Regions from separate parts of the Pseudarthrobacter sp. fls2-241-R2A-168 genome, predicted to be linked through region 2. Evidence: riboswitches for the same ligand, from Rfam matches in the RefSeq annotation. Region 2 holds a riboswitch; the other holds the start of a gene.

Region 1 (5,683 bases), on a different contig from region 2:
GCCGCTGGCGGCTTCGGCGATGCCGGCCGGTAGCCGCAGGTTGTGCTGGTAGGAGGCCGTGAGGATCGAGCCCAGCACCGCCGTGCCGAGCAGTGCACCAACTTCGTATCCGGTTTCGGAAATGGCCGACGCGGCTCCGGACTTCTCCGCCGGAACACTTCCGAGGATGAGGTCGTTGGAGATGGTCTCCGCCGTCCCCACTCCCAGCGCCAGGACCAGCAGGGCTGCCAGCAGGAGCACCGGGCCGTTCTCGTGGCTGCCGAATGCCACCAGGCTGTACCCGGCAGCGCTCATGGCGAGACCGGCGCCCACCACGAAGCCAGGGCGGATCTTCCGGACCAGCGGCACCACCGCGAGGCCCGCCACCACGGTGGCCACCAGGGCCGGAATCATGGCCACTCCTGCGGCCGAGGGGGACATGCCTTCAAGTAGTTGAAGGTGCTGGGCCAGGAAGAGGATAAAGCCGTTGAAGGAGAACAGGGCCAGGATGTTCGCCGTGATGGCCATGCTGAATACCCGGTTCCGGAACAGCGACATGTCCAGCAAGGGGCTGTCCAGCCGGTGTTGGCGGCGGACAAAGGCGGCGCCCATGGCCAGCCCGAAGGCGATGCTTCCCAGGGCCGCGGGGTTTGGTCCTTCGGTGGCGTACTCCTTGATGCCGTAGACCACCGGCACCATGGTCAACAGCGAAAGCAGGATGCTCGGCGCATCCACCCTGCCCGGGTTGGGGTCGCGGGACTCCGGAATAAACGCCGGGCCAAATGCCAGCAGCGGAAGCATGATGGGCACTGCCACCAGGAGGACTGCTCCCCACCAGAACTGTTCCACCAGCCAGCCGCCGAAGATCGGCCCCAGGGCGGCACCGCCGGAAAACCCGGCGGCCCAGATGGCGATGGCCAGCCGGCGGCGGTTGGGGTCCGGGAAGATGTTCCGGATCAAGGACAGCGTGGAGGGCATCAGCATGGCTCCGAAGAACCCCAGTGCGGCGCGGCCTGCGATCAGCCAGCCGGCGCTGGGAGCGAAAGCCGTTGCGGCTGACACTGCGGCGAAGCCGATGCTGCCGATGATCAGCAGCCGGCGCCGCCCGATCCGGTCACCCAGGCTGCCCATGGCAACCAGCAGCCCGGCCAGCACGAGCGGGTAGGCATCCACGATCCACAGCAGTTCGACGCCGGAGGTGTCCAGTGCCCGCGCTATCGCGGGCAGCGCGAACGTCAGTGCCGTGTTGTCGACGGCGACGAGGAGGACCGGGAACATCAGAAGCGCCAGCGCGAGCCAGTCGCGCCCCGCCCTCCGGGGTGAAACAGGTGCCTGACCCGCTGTGGCGTTCAGGCGGGTGTGGTTTTGCTGCGATGCGGAGGAAGCGGTCATCGTTTAACTATACCGTCCGGACGGTACAGTTAAGAAACCCGTTCCCGTCAATGCATGATTGGAACCATGGCCAGAAAACCCGTGGCGCGGGACGCAGTCCTCGATGCCTTTGAAGAACTCCTGATCGATGTGGGGGAGCGTGCCGCCACCCTGGACGCCGTGGCGAAGCGGGCAGGCGTCTCCAAGGGCGGGCTGCTGTACCACTTCCCCAACAAGGAAACGCTGATCGCGGCCACCCTTGAACGGCTGGACCGCCTGGCGGGGGAGGACCTTGACGCCATGGCGGCGGCACCGGAAGGGGCGGCCGCCTATTTCATCCGGTCATCGCTCTGGTCCGACACCCCCATGGACCGGTCCTTCGTCGCCGCCACGCGCCTGGCTGAAGTGGCCCACGAGGAAGCACGCCGCCGCTTCGCTGCGATCCAGCACCAGTGGCTGGAGCTCATCGGCAAGGATGTGGGCCCGGCCATGGCAAAAGCTGTCCTCTACATGGGGGACGGGCTGTACTTCAATGCCATGTGGGAGAGCGGGCCGTCCGGAAAGCCCGGAAGCCGGGAGGCGGATGTGAAGGAACTGCTGGCCGCCGTCGACCGGCTGCGGGGCTAGCCGTTCATTTGCCCGGGGGACGGCGGCGTAGGAGAATTGGTCCATGTGCCGGCCGTTCCGGCAGCCAGCAAAAACAACCTAATTGAATAGCCTTTGATCTGCGGCGGGAGAGTTCTGCCAGAAGGTACAAGCAGGCGCCGTAGGAGCAATACCTCCCCAGGAATCTCACAGGCCCATGTACCGCCGCGGCGAGGCACCTCTGGAAAGCAGCACGCTGTCCGCCCCGGGAAACCGTCCCGGTTCCTGGACTGCTGTGCTCACCGACGGTGCAAGCGGGACCGGCGCAAGCAGGGACCGCGGAAACTCTCAGGTCCAGTTACAGAGCGGGGAGGACCCGAATCGATGTGGCGTACCCTGCGCCGCCTTATGTATGGAGTTCCTCGTGACTGCTATTTCGGCCTCCGCCATTCCAGCCTCCGCCAATCCCGCCACTGCTCCGGCTGCCACCTTCGTTGACCGGCATATCGGCGCCCGCCGCCAGGCCGACGTCGACACCATGCTTAAAGCCGTCGGCTACGACACCGTGGACGCACTGGTTGATACCGCCGTGCCCAAGGACATCCGCCAGGATTCGGCACTGGCACTGGCCGGCGCCCTGAGCGAAGTCGAGGCGCTCGCTGAGCTGCGGCGGCTGGCGGCGAAGAACAAGACCGCTGTGCAGATGATCGGCCAGGGCTACTACGACACCGTGACCCCGCCGGTGATCCGCCGCAACATTCTTGAGGGCCCGGCCTGGTACACCGCTTACACGCCCTACCAGCCCGAGATATCCCAGGGCCGCCTCGAAGCACTGCTGAATTTCCAGTCCATGGTCGAGGACCTGGTGGGGCTGCCGATCGCCAATGCTTCCCTGCTGGACGAAGCCACCGCCGTCGCCGAGGCCGTGCTGATGATGCGCCGGGCCAACAAGAACGCAGCCGCCCGGGACGGCAAGACGGTGCTGGATGCGGACTGCCTGCCGCAGACTATCGCCATCGTCAAGGGCCGCGCCGAGGCGCTCGGCTTCGAGGTGGAGGTCGCCGACCTCGCCCAGGGACTACCCGACGGCGCCGTCAACGGCGTTGTCCTCCAGCAGCCCGGCGCCTCCGGCCGGGTCTTTGACCACACCGCGGTCATCGCCGAGGCGAAGGAACGCGGAGCCCTGGTGACTGTTGCCGCCGACCTCCTGGCCCTCACCCTCATTACGCCTCCCGGCGAGCAGGGCGCCGACATCGCCGTCGGCTCCGCCCAGCGTTTTGGCGTCCCGCTGTTCTACGGCGGCCCGCACGCCGCCTACATGGCGGTGCAGAAGGGCCTGGAACGCTCCATGCCCGGCCGCCTGGTGGGGGTTTCCAAGGACAACGCCGGAGTGCCCGCCTACCGTCTGGCCCTCCAGACCCGCGAACAGCACATCCGCCGTGAGAAGGCCACCTCCAACATCTGCACCGCCCAGGCGCTGCTGGCGATCGTTGCCTCGATGTACGCGGTGTACCACGGCCCGGAGGGCCTGAAGGCGATCGCCCGGTCCGCGCACACCCACGCCAAGACTCTCGCAGCGTCCCTCAAAGCCGCCGGCTTCGACGTGCTGCACACCAGCTTCTTCGACACCGTGACGGTCTCCGTCCCCGGGAAGGCCGCGGGCATCGTCGCCGCCGCCGAAGCCAAGGGCATCAACCTGCGCAGCATTGATGCGGACACGGTGGGCTTCTCCACCGATGAAACGACGACGGCGGCAATCGTCGACGGCGTCCTGGCCGCCTTTGGCGCCACCCAGGCAGAGGTGACGGACGGTTTCGCCCTGGACGCCGCCGTCGAACGTTCCTCCGACTTCCTGCAGCACCCGGTGTTCAACACCCACCGCTCGGAGACCCAGCTCCTGCGCTACATCCGGAAGCTTTCTGACCGGGACCTGGCGCTGGACCGCACCATGATCCCGCTGGGCTCCTGCACCATGAAGTTGAACGCCACCGCCGAGATGGAAGCCATTTCCTGGCCCGAGTTCGCTTCAATCCACCCGTTCGCCCCGGACTCCCAGACCGAGGGCTGGCGCGAACTCATTGCGGACCTGGAAGCACAGCTGACAGAGATCACCGGGTATGACCAGGTATCCATCCAGCCGAACGCCGGGTCGCAGGGCGAGCTCGCGGGCCTGTTGGCGATCCGCGGGTACCACCACTCCCGTGGTGATCAGCAGCGCAACATCTGCCTGATCCCGGCTTCCGCCCACGGCACCAACGCCGCTTCCGCTGTGCTCGCGGGCATGAAGGTTGTTGTCGTCGCTACTGCTGCCGACGGCACCATCGATCACGCCGACCTGTACGCCAAGATCGAGGCACACAAGGACGCCCTGTCCTGCATCATGATCACCTACCCGTCCACCCACGGTGTGTACGACGCCGACGTCCGCGAAGTCTGCGACGCCATCCACGCGGCCGGCGGCCAGGTGTACATCGACGGTGCCAACCTGAACGCCCTGGTGGGGCTGGCGCAGCCGGGCAAGTTCGGCGGCGACGTCTCGCACCTTAACCTGCACAAGACCTTCTGCATCCCGCACGGCGGCGGCGGACCCGGCGTCGGACCGGTTGCTGCCAAGGCACACCTCGCACCGTTTATGCCCGGCAACGCGGCCACGTGGACCGAAGGAAACGACGTGCCGATCTCCGCGTCCAAGTACGGCTCCGCGGGCGTGCTGCCCATCTCCTGGGCCTACGTGAAGCTGATGGGCGGACAGGGGCTCACCGAAGCCACCAAGTCCGCGCTGCTGGCAGCAAACTACGTCGCCGCCCGGCTGAATGACTTCTTCCCCGTCCTGTACACCGGTGAAGGGGGACTGGTAGCCCACGAGTGCATCCTGGACCTGCGCGAGCTGACCGCCAAGACCGGCGTCACCGCGGAGGACGTGGCCAAGCGCCTCATCGACTACGGCTTCCACGCTCCCACCCTGGCGTTCCCCGTGGCGGGCACCCTCATGGTGGAGCCCACGGAATCCGAGGATCTTGGCGAGATTGACCGCTTCATTGAGGCGATGATCTCCATCCGCGCCGAAATCGACCAGGTGGCGAACGGCGAGTTCTCCGTGGAGGACAGCCCGCTGCGCAACGCCCCGCACACGGCGGCCGCCGCCATCAGCAGCGACTGGGACCGCGCCTACCCGCGCGAACAGGCGGTGTTCCCGGTGAAGTCGCTTAAGCAGGACAAGTACTTCCCGCCGGTAGGCCGCATCGATGGTGCGGCTGGCGACCGCAACCTGGTCTGCTCCTGCCCGCCGCTGTCCGAGTTCGAGGATTCGACAAGCTCAACCACCGGCTTGGAAGGCTGAGCACATGAGTGAGAAGTACACGGCCCTCTATGAGGAGCACAAGAAGCTCGGTGCCTCCTTTACCGACTTCGGCGGCTGGCAGATGCCCCTGAAGTACAGCTCCGAGCTCGCCGAGCACCACGCCGTCCGCAAGAGCGCCGGGCTGTTCGACCTCTCCCACATGGGCGAGGTATGGGTCAGCGGGCCGGACGCCGGCGCCTTCCTGGACTACGCCCTGGTGGGAAAAATTTCCGCGATGCCCGTGGGCAAAGCCAAATACTCTTTGATCTGCAACGAGGACGGCGGCATCATCGACGACCTCATCACCTACCGGCGGCCACCGGCTGCTGACGGCACCGATGTCTTCCTGGTGGTCCCCAACGCCGGCAACGCCGCGGTGGTGGCCGCTGAACTGGCCAAGCGGGCTGC
Region 2 (5,683 bases):
CTACGCCTGGCGTCCACGAGATTGAGGACCAGGTTGCAGAAGGGGACAAGGTGGTGACCAGGCTGACAGCTACCGGGCGGCATGTGGGCGAGCTTCCCGGACCGCTGCCTCCCACCGGCGCCCAGCTGAGGGAGACTGCAGTGGCCATCCATCGGATCCAGAATGGAAAGATCGTGGAGCACTGGTCTGACCGGGACGATCTTGGGCTGATGCAGCAGCTCGGCGTAATCCAATTGCCCGGGGCTTAGCCCATTGAAACTTCAGGTGACCGGACGACGGCGGGACCTTCCCGCCGTCGTCCCCTCACGGGAGCAGGCCGCACGTCAGCGGGCCATCACCCCAGCAGGTCGTCCTGATAGCACCAGCGCCAGTCCTCGCCCGGCTCGATGCTGCGCATGACAGGGTGCCCGGTAGCTTGGAAATGCCTTGACGCGTGCGTTCCGGGCGAGGAGTCGCAGCACCCCACTTGCCCGCAAGCCAGGCACATCCGCAGGTGCACAGTAGTGGTTCCTTCCCGCAGGCAGTCAGTGCAGAATGCGTTCCGCGGCGCCTCAAGGGGCCGGGCCTGCTCGAGGTGCCCGCATACACCGCCGGGCCTCGCGATGCCTTCGCCGCCGCCCTCGCCGGACGCATCCACCTCGTCCAGCGCCACGTCCAGCATCGATTCCTCAACATCCAGCCGCTCCAGGACATCGCTGAGGACCTCCTGCGCGTACTCGCCGCCGCGCCGCAGCTCCAGCACCTTGGCCCGTTCGGCCTCCAGCATGGCAAGCCGCAGCCGGGCATAACGCTCACTGGGGGTGGCTGTCTCCGCCGACGGCCGGCCCAGCCGTTCCCACGCCGCCAGCCCGCGCTCCTGCGTGCGCCGCTTCAGCATTGCCACCACCTCCGGCGGGTCGTCGTCCGTCCGCAATTCCTGCAGCCGGGTCACGCCGGCAGCGGTGGCGAGCTGCATCAGCGATGCCTTGTTCAACGCATCCTCGCGCTGGTCTGGGCCCTGGACCCGCAGCAGCCGGACCAGCGCCGGGAGGGTGAAGCCTTGCAGCGTCAGCGTGCCGCCCACCACCACAAGGGCAGCGAGGATCAGCACTGAACGGTGCTCCAGGTCCTCGGGCAGCACCAGCACCGCGGCGAGGGTGACCACCCCACGCATCCCGGCCCACGAGACGATCGCCGGGAACTGCCAGGGCGGCGACGGGTCGCTGCGCCGCACGGCAGGAATCAGGCGGGGGAGGTAGGTGGCCGGGAACACCCACACCGGCCGGAGTACCAGCACCGCCAGCAGGATCAGGGCGCAACCAGCCCAGATCCGGCCAGCACCCAGGGAATCGTCCTGGACGCCCTCGATGATGGTCCGGACCTGGAGCCCGATCAGCAGGAACACCGAGTTTTCCAGCAGGAACTGCACGGTGTTCCAGTTGCTGCGCTGGCTCAGCCGGGCGGCACCGTTGGGCATGGACGGCGCCTTTGTGCCCATCACCAAGCCAGTAACGACGACGGCGAGCACGCCGGAGGCGTGGATGGCCTCCGCCGGCAGGTACGCCACAAAGGGGGCGGCCAGGGACGTGGAAGTGTTGATCGCGACGTTCCGGATGCGTTTGCGCAGCATGGTCAGCACATAGGCCGCGGCCAGGCCCGCCACCAGACCGCCGCCCACGGCGAGCAGGAAGTCTCCGGCGATCCCGGCCGCGGACACGGACCCGGAGATGGCAGCGATCGCTGCCCGGAGGCAGATCAACGCGGTGGCGTCGTTGACCAGGGATTCACCTTCCAGGATGGTGACAATCCTGCGCGGCATCCCCACCTTCCGGGCGATGGATGTGGCAGCCACCGCATCCGGCGGCGCCAGCACCGCACCCAGGGCGATCGCTGCGGCCAGCGGAATCTCCGGAAACAGCCACCAGACCACCAGTCCCACCGTGATGGTCCCGAAGATGACATAGCCCACCGATAGCAGCCCGATGGCGCGGCGGTTGGAACCGAAATCGAACAGGGACGTCCGCAGCGCCGCGGCGTACAGCAGCGGCGGCAGCAGGCCCACGAGGACCAGCTCGGGGTTCAGTTCAATGTCCGGAACAAACGGGAGGAAGGAACCGATCACTCCCGCCAGCACCAGCAGCAGCGGCACCGAAATGTTCAGCTTCCGGCCCAGCGCACTTCCGGCGCACACCACCGCAACGAGAACCAGAAGTCCCAGGGCGATCTCCATTCGGCCATTGTCTCAGGCCCCGCCAAAGGGTGTCCCCGCCGGCGCCCCTAACGCGGAGGAGTCAGGACGACGGCGGGAGGTGCCGCCGTCGTCCGCCCGCCCGGCTGGGAGGCGCCGTTTTGCTTCCTGCCCCCGACTCCGGTAAGGTGTGAGCCGTGTCACCCACCAGTGGCACATGCTGATGATCTGCGGCGGGAGAGTCCTGCCGGTACGTTCTGCAGGCGCCGTAGGAGCAAATCCTCCCCAGGAATCTCTCAGGCCCACGTACCGCCGCGGCAAGGCAACTCTGGAAAGCAGTCCGGGCAACCGGGCTCACCGACGGTGCAAGCGGCGCCCTGCAAAACAGCAGGACAACGCAAAACTCTCAGGTCCAATACAGAGCGGGGAGGAACCCGAATCAACGTGGTGCTTCGGCACCACCTGAATTATGGAGTTCCTCTTATGACGGTTCAATCGTCCCCCACCACCTTCGCAGACCGCCATATCGGCGCGCGCCGCCAGTCCGACATCGACACCATGCTCAAGGCCGTCGGCTACGACACCCTCGATGGCCTCGTTGACAGCGCAGTCCCGGATTCTATCCGCCAGGACAAGCCGCTCACCCTCGAGAGCGCCCTCAGCGAAGTCGAGGTCCTCGCCGAGCTCCGTAAACTGGCCGGAAAAAACAAGATGGCCGTGCAGATGATCGGCCAGGGCTACTACGACACTGTGACCCCGCCGGTGATCCGCCGAAACATCCTCGAGGCCCCCGCCTGGTACACCGCCTACACCCCCTACCAGCCTGAAATCTCGCAGGGCCGGCTCGAGGCGCTGCTGAACTTCCAGACCATGGTGCAGGACCTCACCGCACTTCCCGTGGCCAACGCCTCCCTGCTGGACGAAGCCACCGCCGTGGCAGAGGCCGTGCTGCTGATGCGCCGGGCCAACAAGAACAAAACGGCCAAGGACGGCAAGACCGTCCTGGACGCCGACCTCCTCCCGCAGACCATCGCCATCGTGCTGGGCCGCGCCGAAGCTCTCGGCTTCGAGGTGGAAATCGCCGATCTTACGGACGGCCTGCCCGACGGCGATATCAATGGCCTGGTCCTCCAGCAGCCCGGCGTTTCCGGCCGCGTCTGGGACCAGACCGCCGTCATCGCCGAGGCCAAGGACCGCGGCGCGCTGGTTACCGTCGCCGCCGATCTCCTGGCCCTCACCCTGATCACGCCTCCGGGCGAGCAGGGCGCGGACATTGCCGTCGGCTCCACCCAGCGCTTCGGCGTGCCGTTGTTCTTTGGGGGACCGCACGCCGCGTACATGGCCGTCCGTGACGGCATGGAGCGCACGCTTCCGGGCCGCATCGTGGGTGTTTCCAAGGACAACGCCGGTGTCCCCGCCTACCGCCTGGCCCTGCAGACCCGCGAGCAGCACATCCGCCGCGAGAAGGCCACCTCAAACATCTGCACCGCGCAGGCGCTGCTGGCCATCGTCTCGTCCTTCTACGCCGTCTACCACGGCCCCGACGGACTGAAGGCGATCGCCGAAACCGTCCACAACAACGCCCGCGCCCTGGCCACCACACTGCAGATCGCCGGCCGCGAACTGGTATCCGACACCTTCTTCGACACCATCACTGTCCGCGTGCCCGGCAAGGCCGCCAAGGTGATCACCGCCGCCGAAGCCCGCGGCATCAACCTGCGCCTCATCGACGCGGACACAGTTGGCGTGTCCGTCGATGAAACCACGACGCCGGAGGTCCTCTCCGCGGTTGTTGTCGCCTTTGGTGCCGGTCCCATTGCGTCTGCCGAGGGTTTCGAGCTGCCGGCATCCGTGCAGCGCACCTCCACCTACCTGCAGCACCCGGTGTTCAACACCCACCGCTCCGAGACCCAGCTGCTGCGTTACATCCGCCGGCTCTCCGACCGGGACCTGGCGCTGGACCGCACCATGATCCCGCTGGGTTCCTGCACCATGAAGCTGAACGCCACCGCAGAGATGGAAGCCATCTCCTGGCCGGAATTTGCCTCGATCCACCCGTTCGCTCCGGACTCCCAGACGGTCGGCTGGCGTGAACTGATTTCCGTTTTGGAAGCAGACCTCGCCGAGATCACCGGTTACGACCAGGTGTCCATCCAGCCCAACGCCGGTTCCCAGGGCGAGCTCGCGGGCCTGCTCGCAATCCGCGGCTACCACCACTCCCGCGGCGAAGCGCAGCGCAACGTCTGCCTCATCCCGGCATCGGCGCATGGCACCAACGCCGCCTCCGCCGTCCTGGCCGGCATGAAGGTTGTTGTCGTCGCTACTGCTGCCGACGGCACCATTGACCACGCGGACCTGCAGGCCAAGATCGAGGCCCACAAGGACGTCCTCTCGGCCATCATGATCACCTACCCGTCCACCCACGGTGTGTACGATTCCGACGTCCGCGAGGTTTGCGATGCGATCCACGCGGCCGGCGGCCAGGTGTACGTTGACGGCGCGAACCTGAACGCCCTCGTCGGGTTGGCGCAGCCGGGCAAGTTCGGCGGCGACGTCTCGCACCTGAACCTGCACAAGACGTTCTGCATCCCGCACGGCGGTGGAGGACCCGGCGTCGGACCTGTTGCTGCCAAGGCGCACTTGGCACCGTTTATGCCGGGGGATGCGAACAACGGTTCTTCCGAAAACGCCGCGGCTGGTCACGGCGTCGCGATTTCCGCTTCCCGCTTCGGTTCCGCCGGTGTGCTGCCCATTTCCTGGGCGTACGTGAAGCTGATGGGCGGCCAAGGCCTCACCGAGGCCACCAAGTCCGCGCTGCTCGCTGCGAACTATGTTGCCGCCCGGCTGGACGAGCACTTCCCGGTCCTCTACACCGGTGAAAGCGGCCTCGTGGCGCACGAGTGCATCCTGGACCTGCGCGACCTGACGGCCAAGACCGGCGTCACGGCCGAGGACGTGGCCAAGCGCCTCATCGACTTCGGTTTCCATGCACCCACGCTGTCCTTCCCGGTGGCCGGCACGCTGATGGTGGAGCCCACCGAGTCCGAGGACCTCGCGGAGATCGACCGCTTCATCGAAGCCATGATCATCATCCGCAATGAAATCGACCAGGTGGCCGCCGGCGACTTCCCGGTGGAGAACTCACCGCTGCGCAACGCACCCCACACGGCAGCCGCCGTCGTCTCCTCTGATTGGGATCGTTCCTACCCGCGCGAGCAGGCCGCTTTCCCTGTGGCCTCGCTCCGCCAGGACAAGTACTTCCCGCCGGTGGGCCGCATCGACGGCGCCGCAGGGGACCGCAACCTGGTCTGCTCCTGCCCTCCGCTCTCCGAGTTCGAGGTTTCGACAAGCTCAACCACCGGATTGGAAGGCTGATCCCATGACTGAGAACTACACTGCGCTGTACGAGCAGCACAAGATCGCCGGCGCTTCCTTCACCGACTTCGGCGGCTGGCAGATGCCCCTGAAGTACAGCTCCGAACTGGCCGAACACCACGCCGTGCGCAACGCCGCCGG

Evidence for each region. A riboswitch is a leader RNA that binds a small molecule or an ion and turns the genes downstream of it on or off. The one in region 2 is predicted to bind glycine.
Region 1: linked by a shared signal. The riboswitch ahead of gcvP (aminomethyl-transferring glycine dehydrogenase) and the one ahead of gcvP (aminomethyl-transferring glycine dehydrogenase) in region 2 are both predicted to bind glycine.

What each region holds. Positions count from the first base shown of each region.
Region 1 covers NZ_JARVSG010000010.1:234,590-240,272, reverse strand. The annotation lists gene QRN11_RS08135 (MFS transporter) at 1-1,371, opposite strand, end outside; gene QRN11_RS08130 (TetR/AcrR family transcriptional regulator) at 1,438-1,977, shown strand; glycine riboswitch at 2,072-2,170, shown strand; glycine riboswitch at 2,172-2,309, shown strand; gene gcvP (aminomethyl-transferring glycine dehydrogenase) at 2,348-5,275, shown strand; gene gcvT (glycine cleavage system aminomethyltransferase GcvT) at 5,280-5,683, shown strand, end outside.
Region 2 covers NZ_JARVSG010000016.1:62,207-67,889, forward strand. The annotation lists gene QRN11_RS11380 (ester cyclase) at 1-248, shown strand, start outside; gene QRN11_RS11385 (Na+/H+ antiporter) at 335-2,209, opposite strand; glycine riboswitch at 2,392-2,489, shown strand; glycine riboswitch at 2,491-2,598, shown strand; gene gcvP (aminomethyl-transferring glycine dehydrogenase) at 2,651-5,542, shown strand; gene gcvT (glycine cleavage system aminomethyltransferase GcvT) at 5,547-5,683, shown strand, end outside.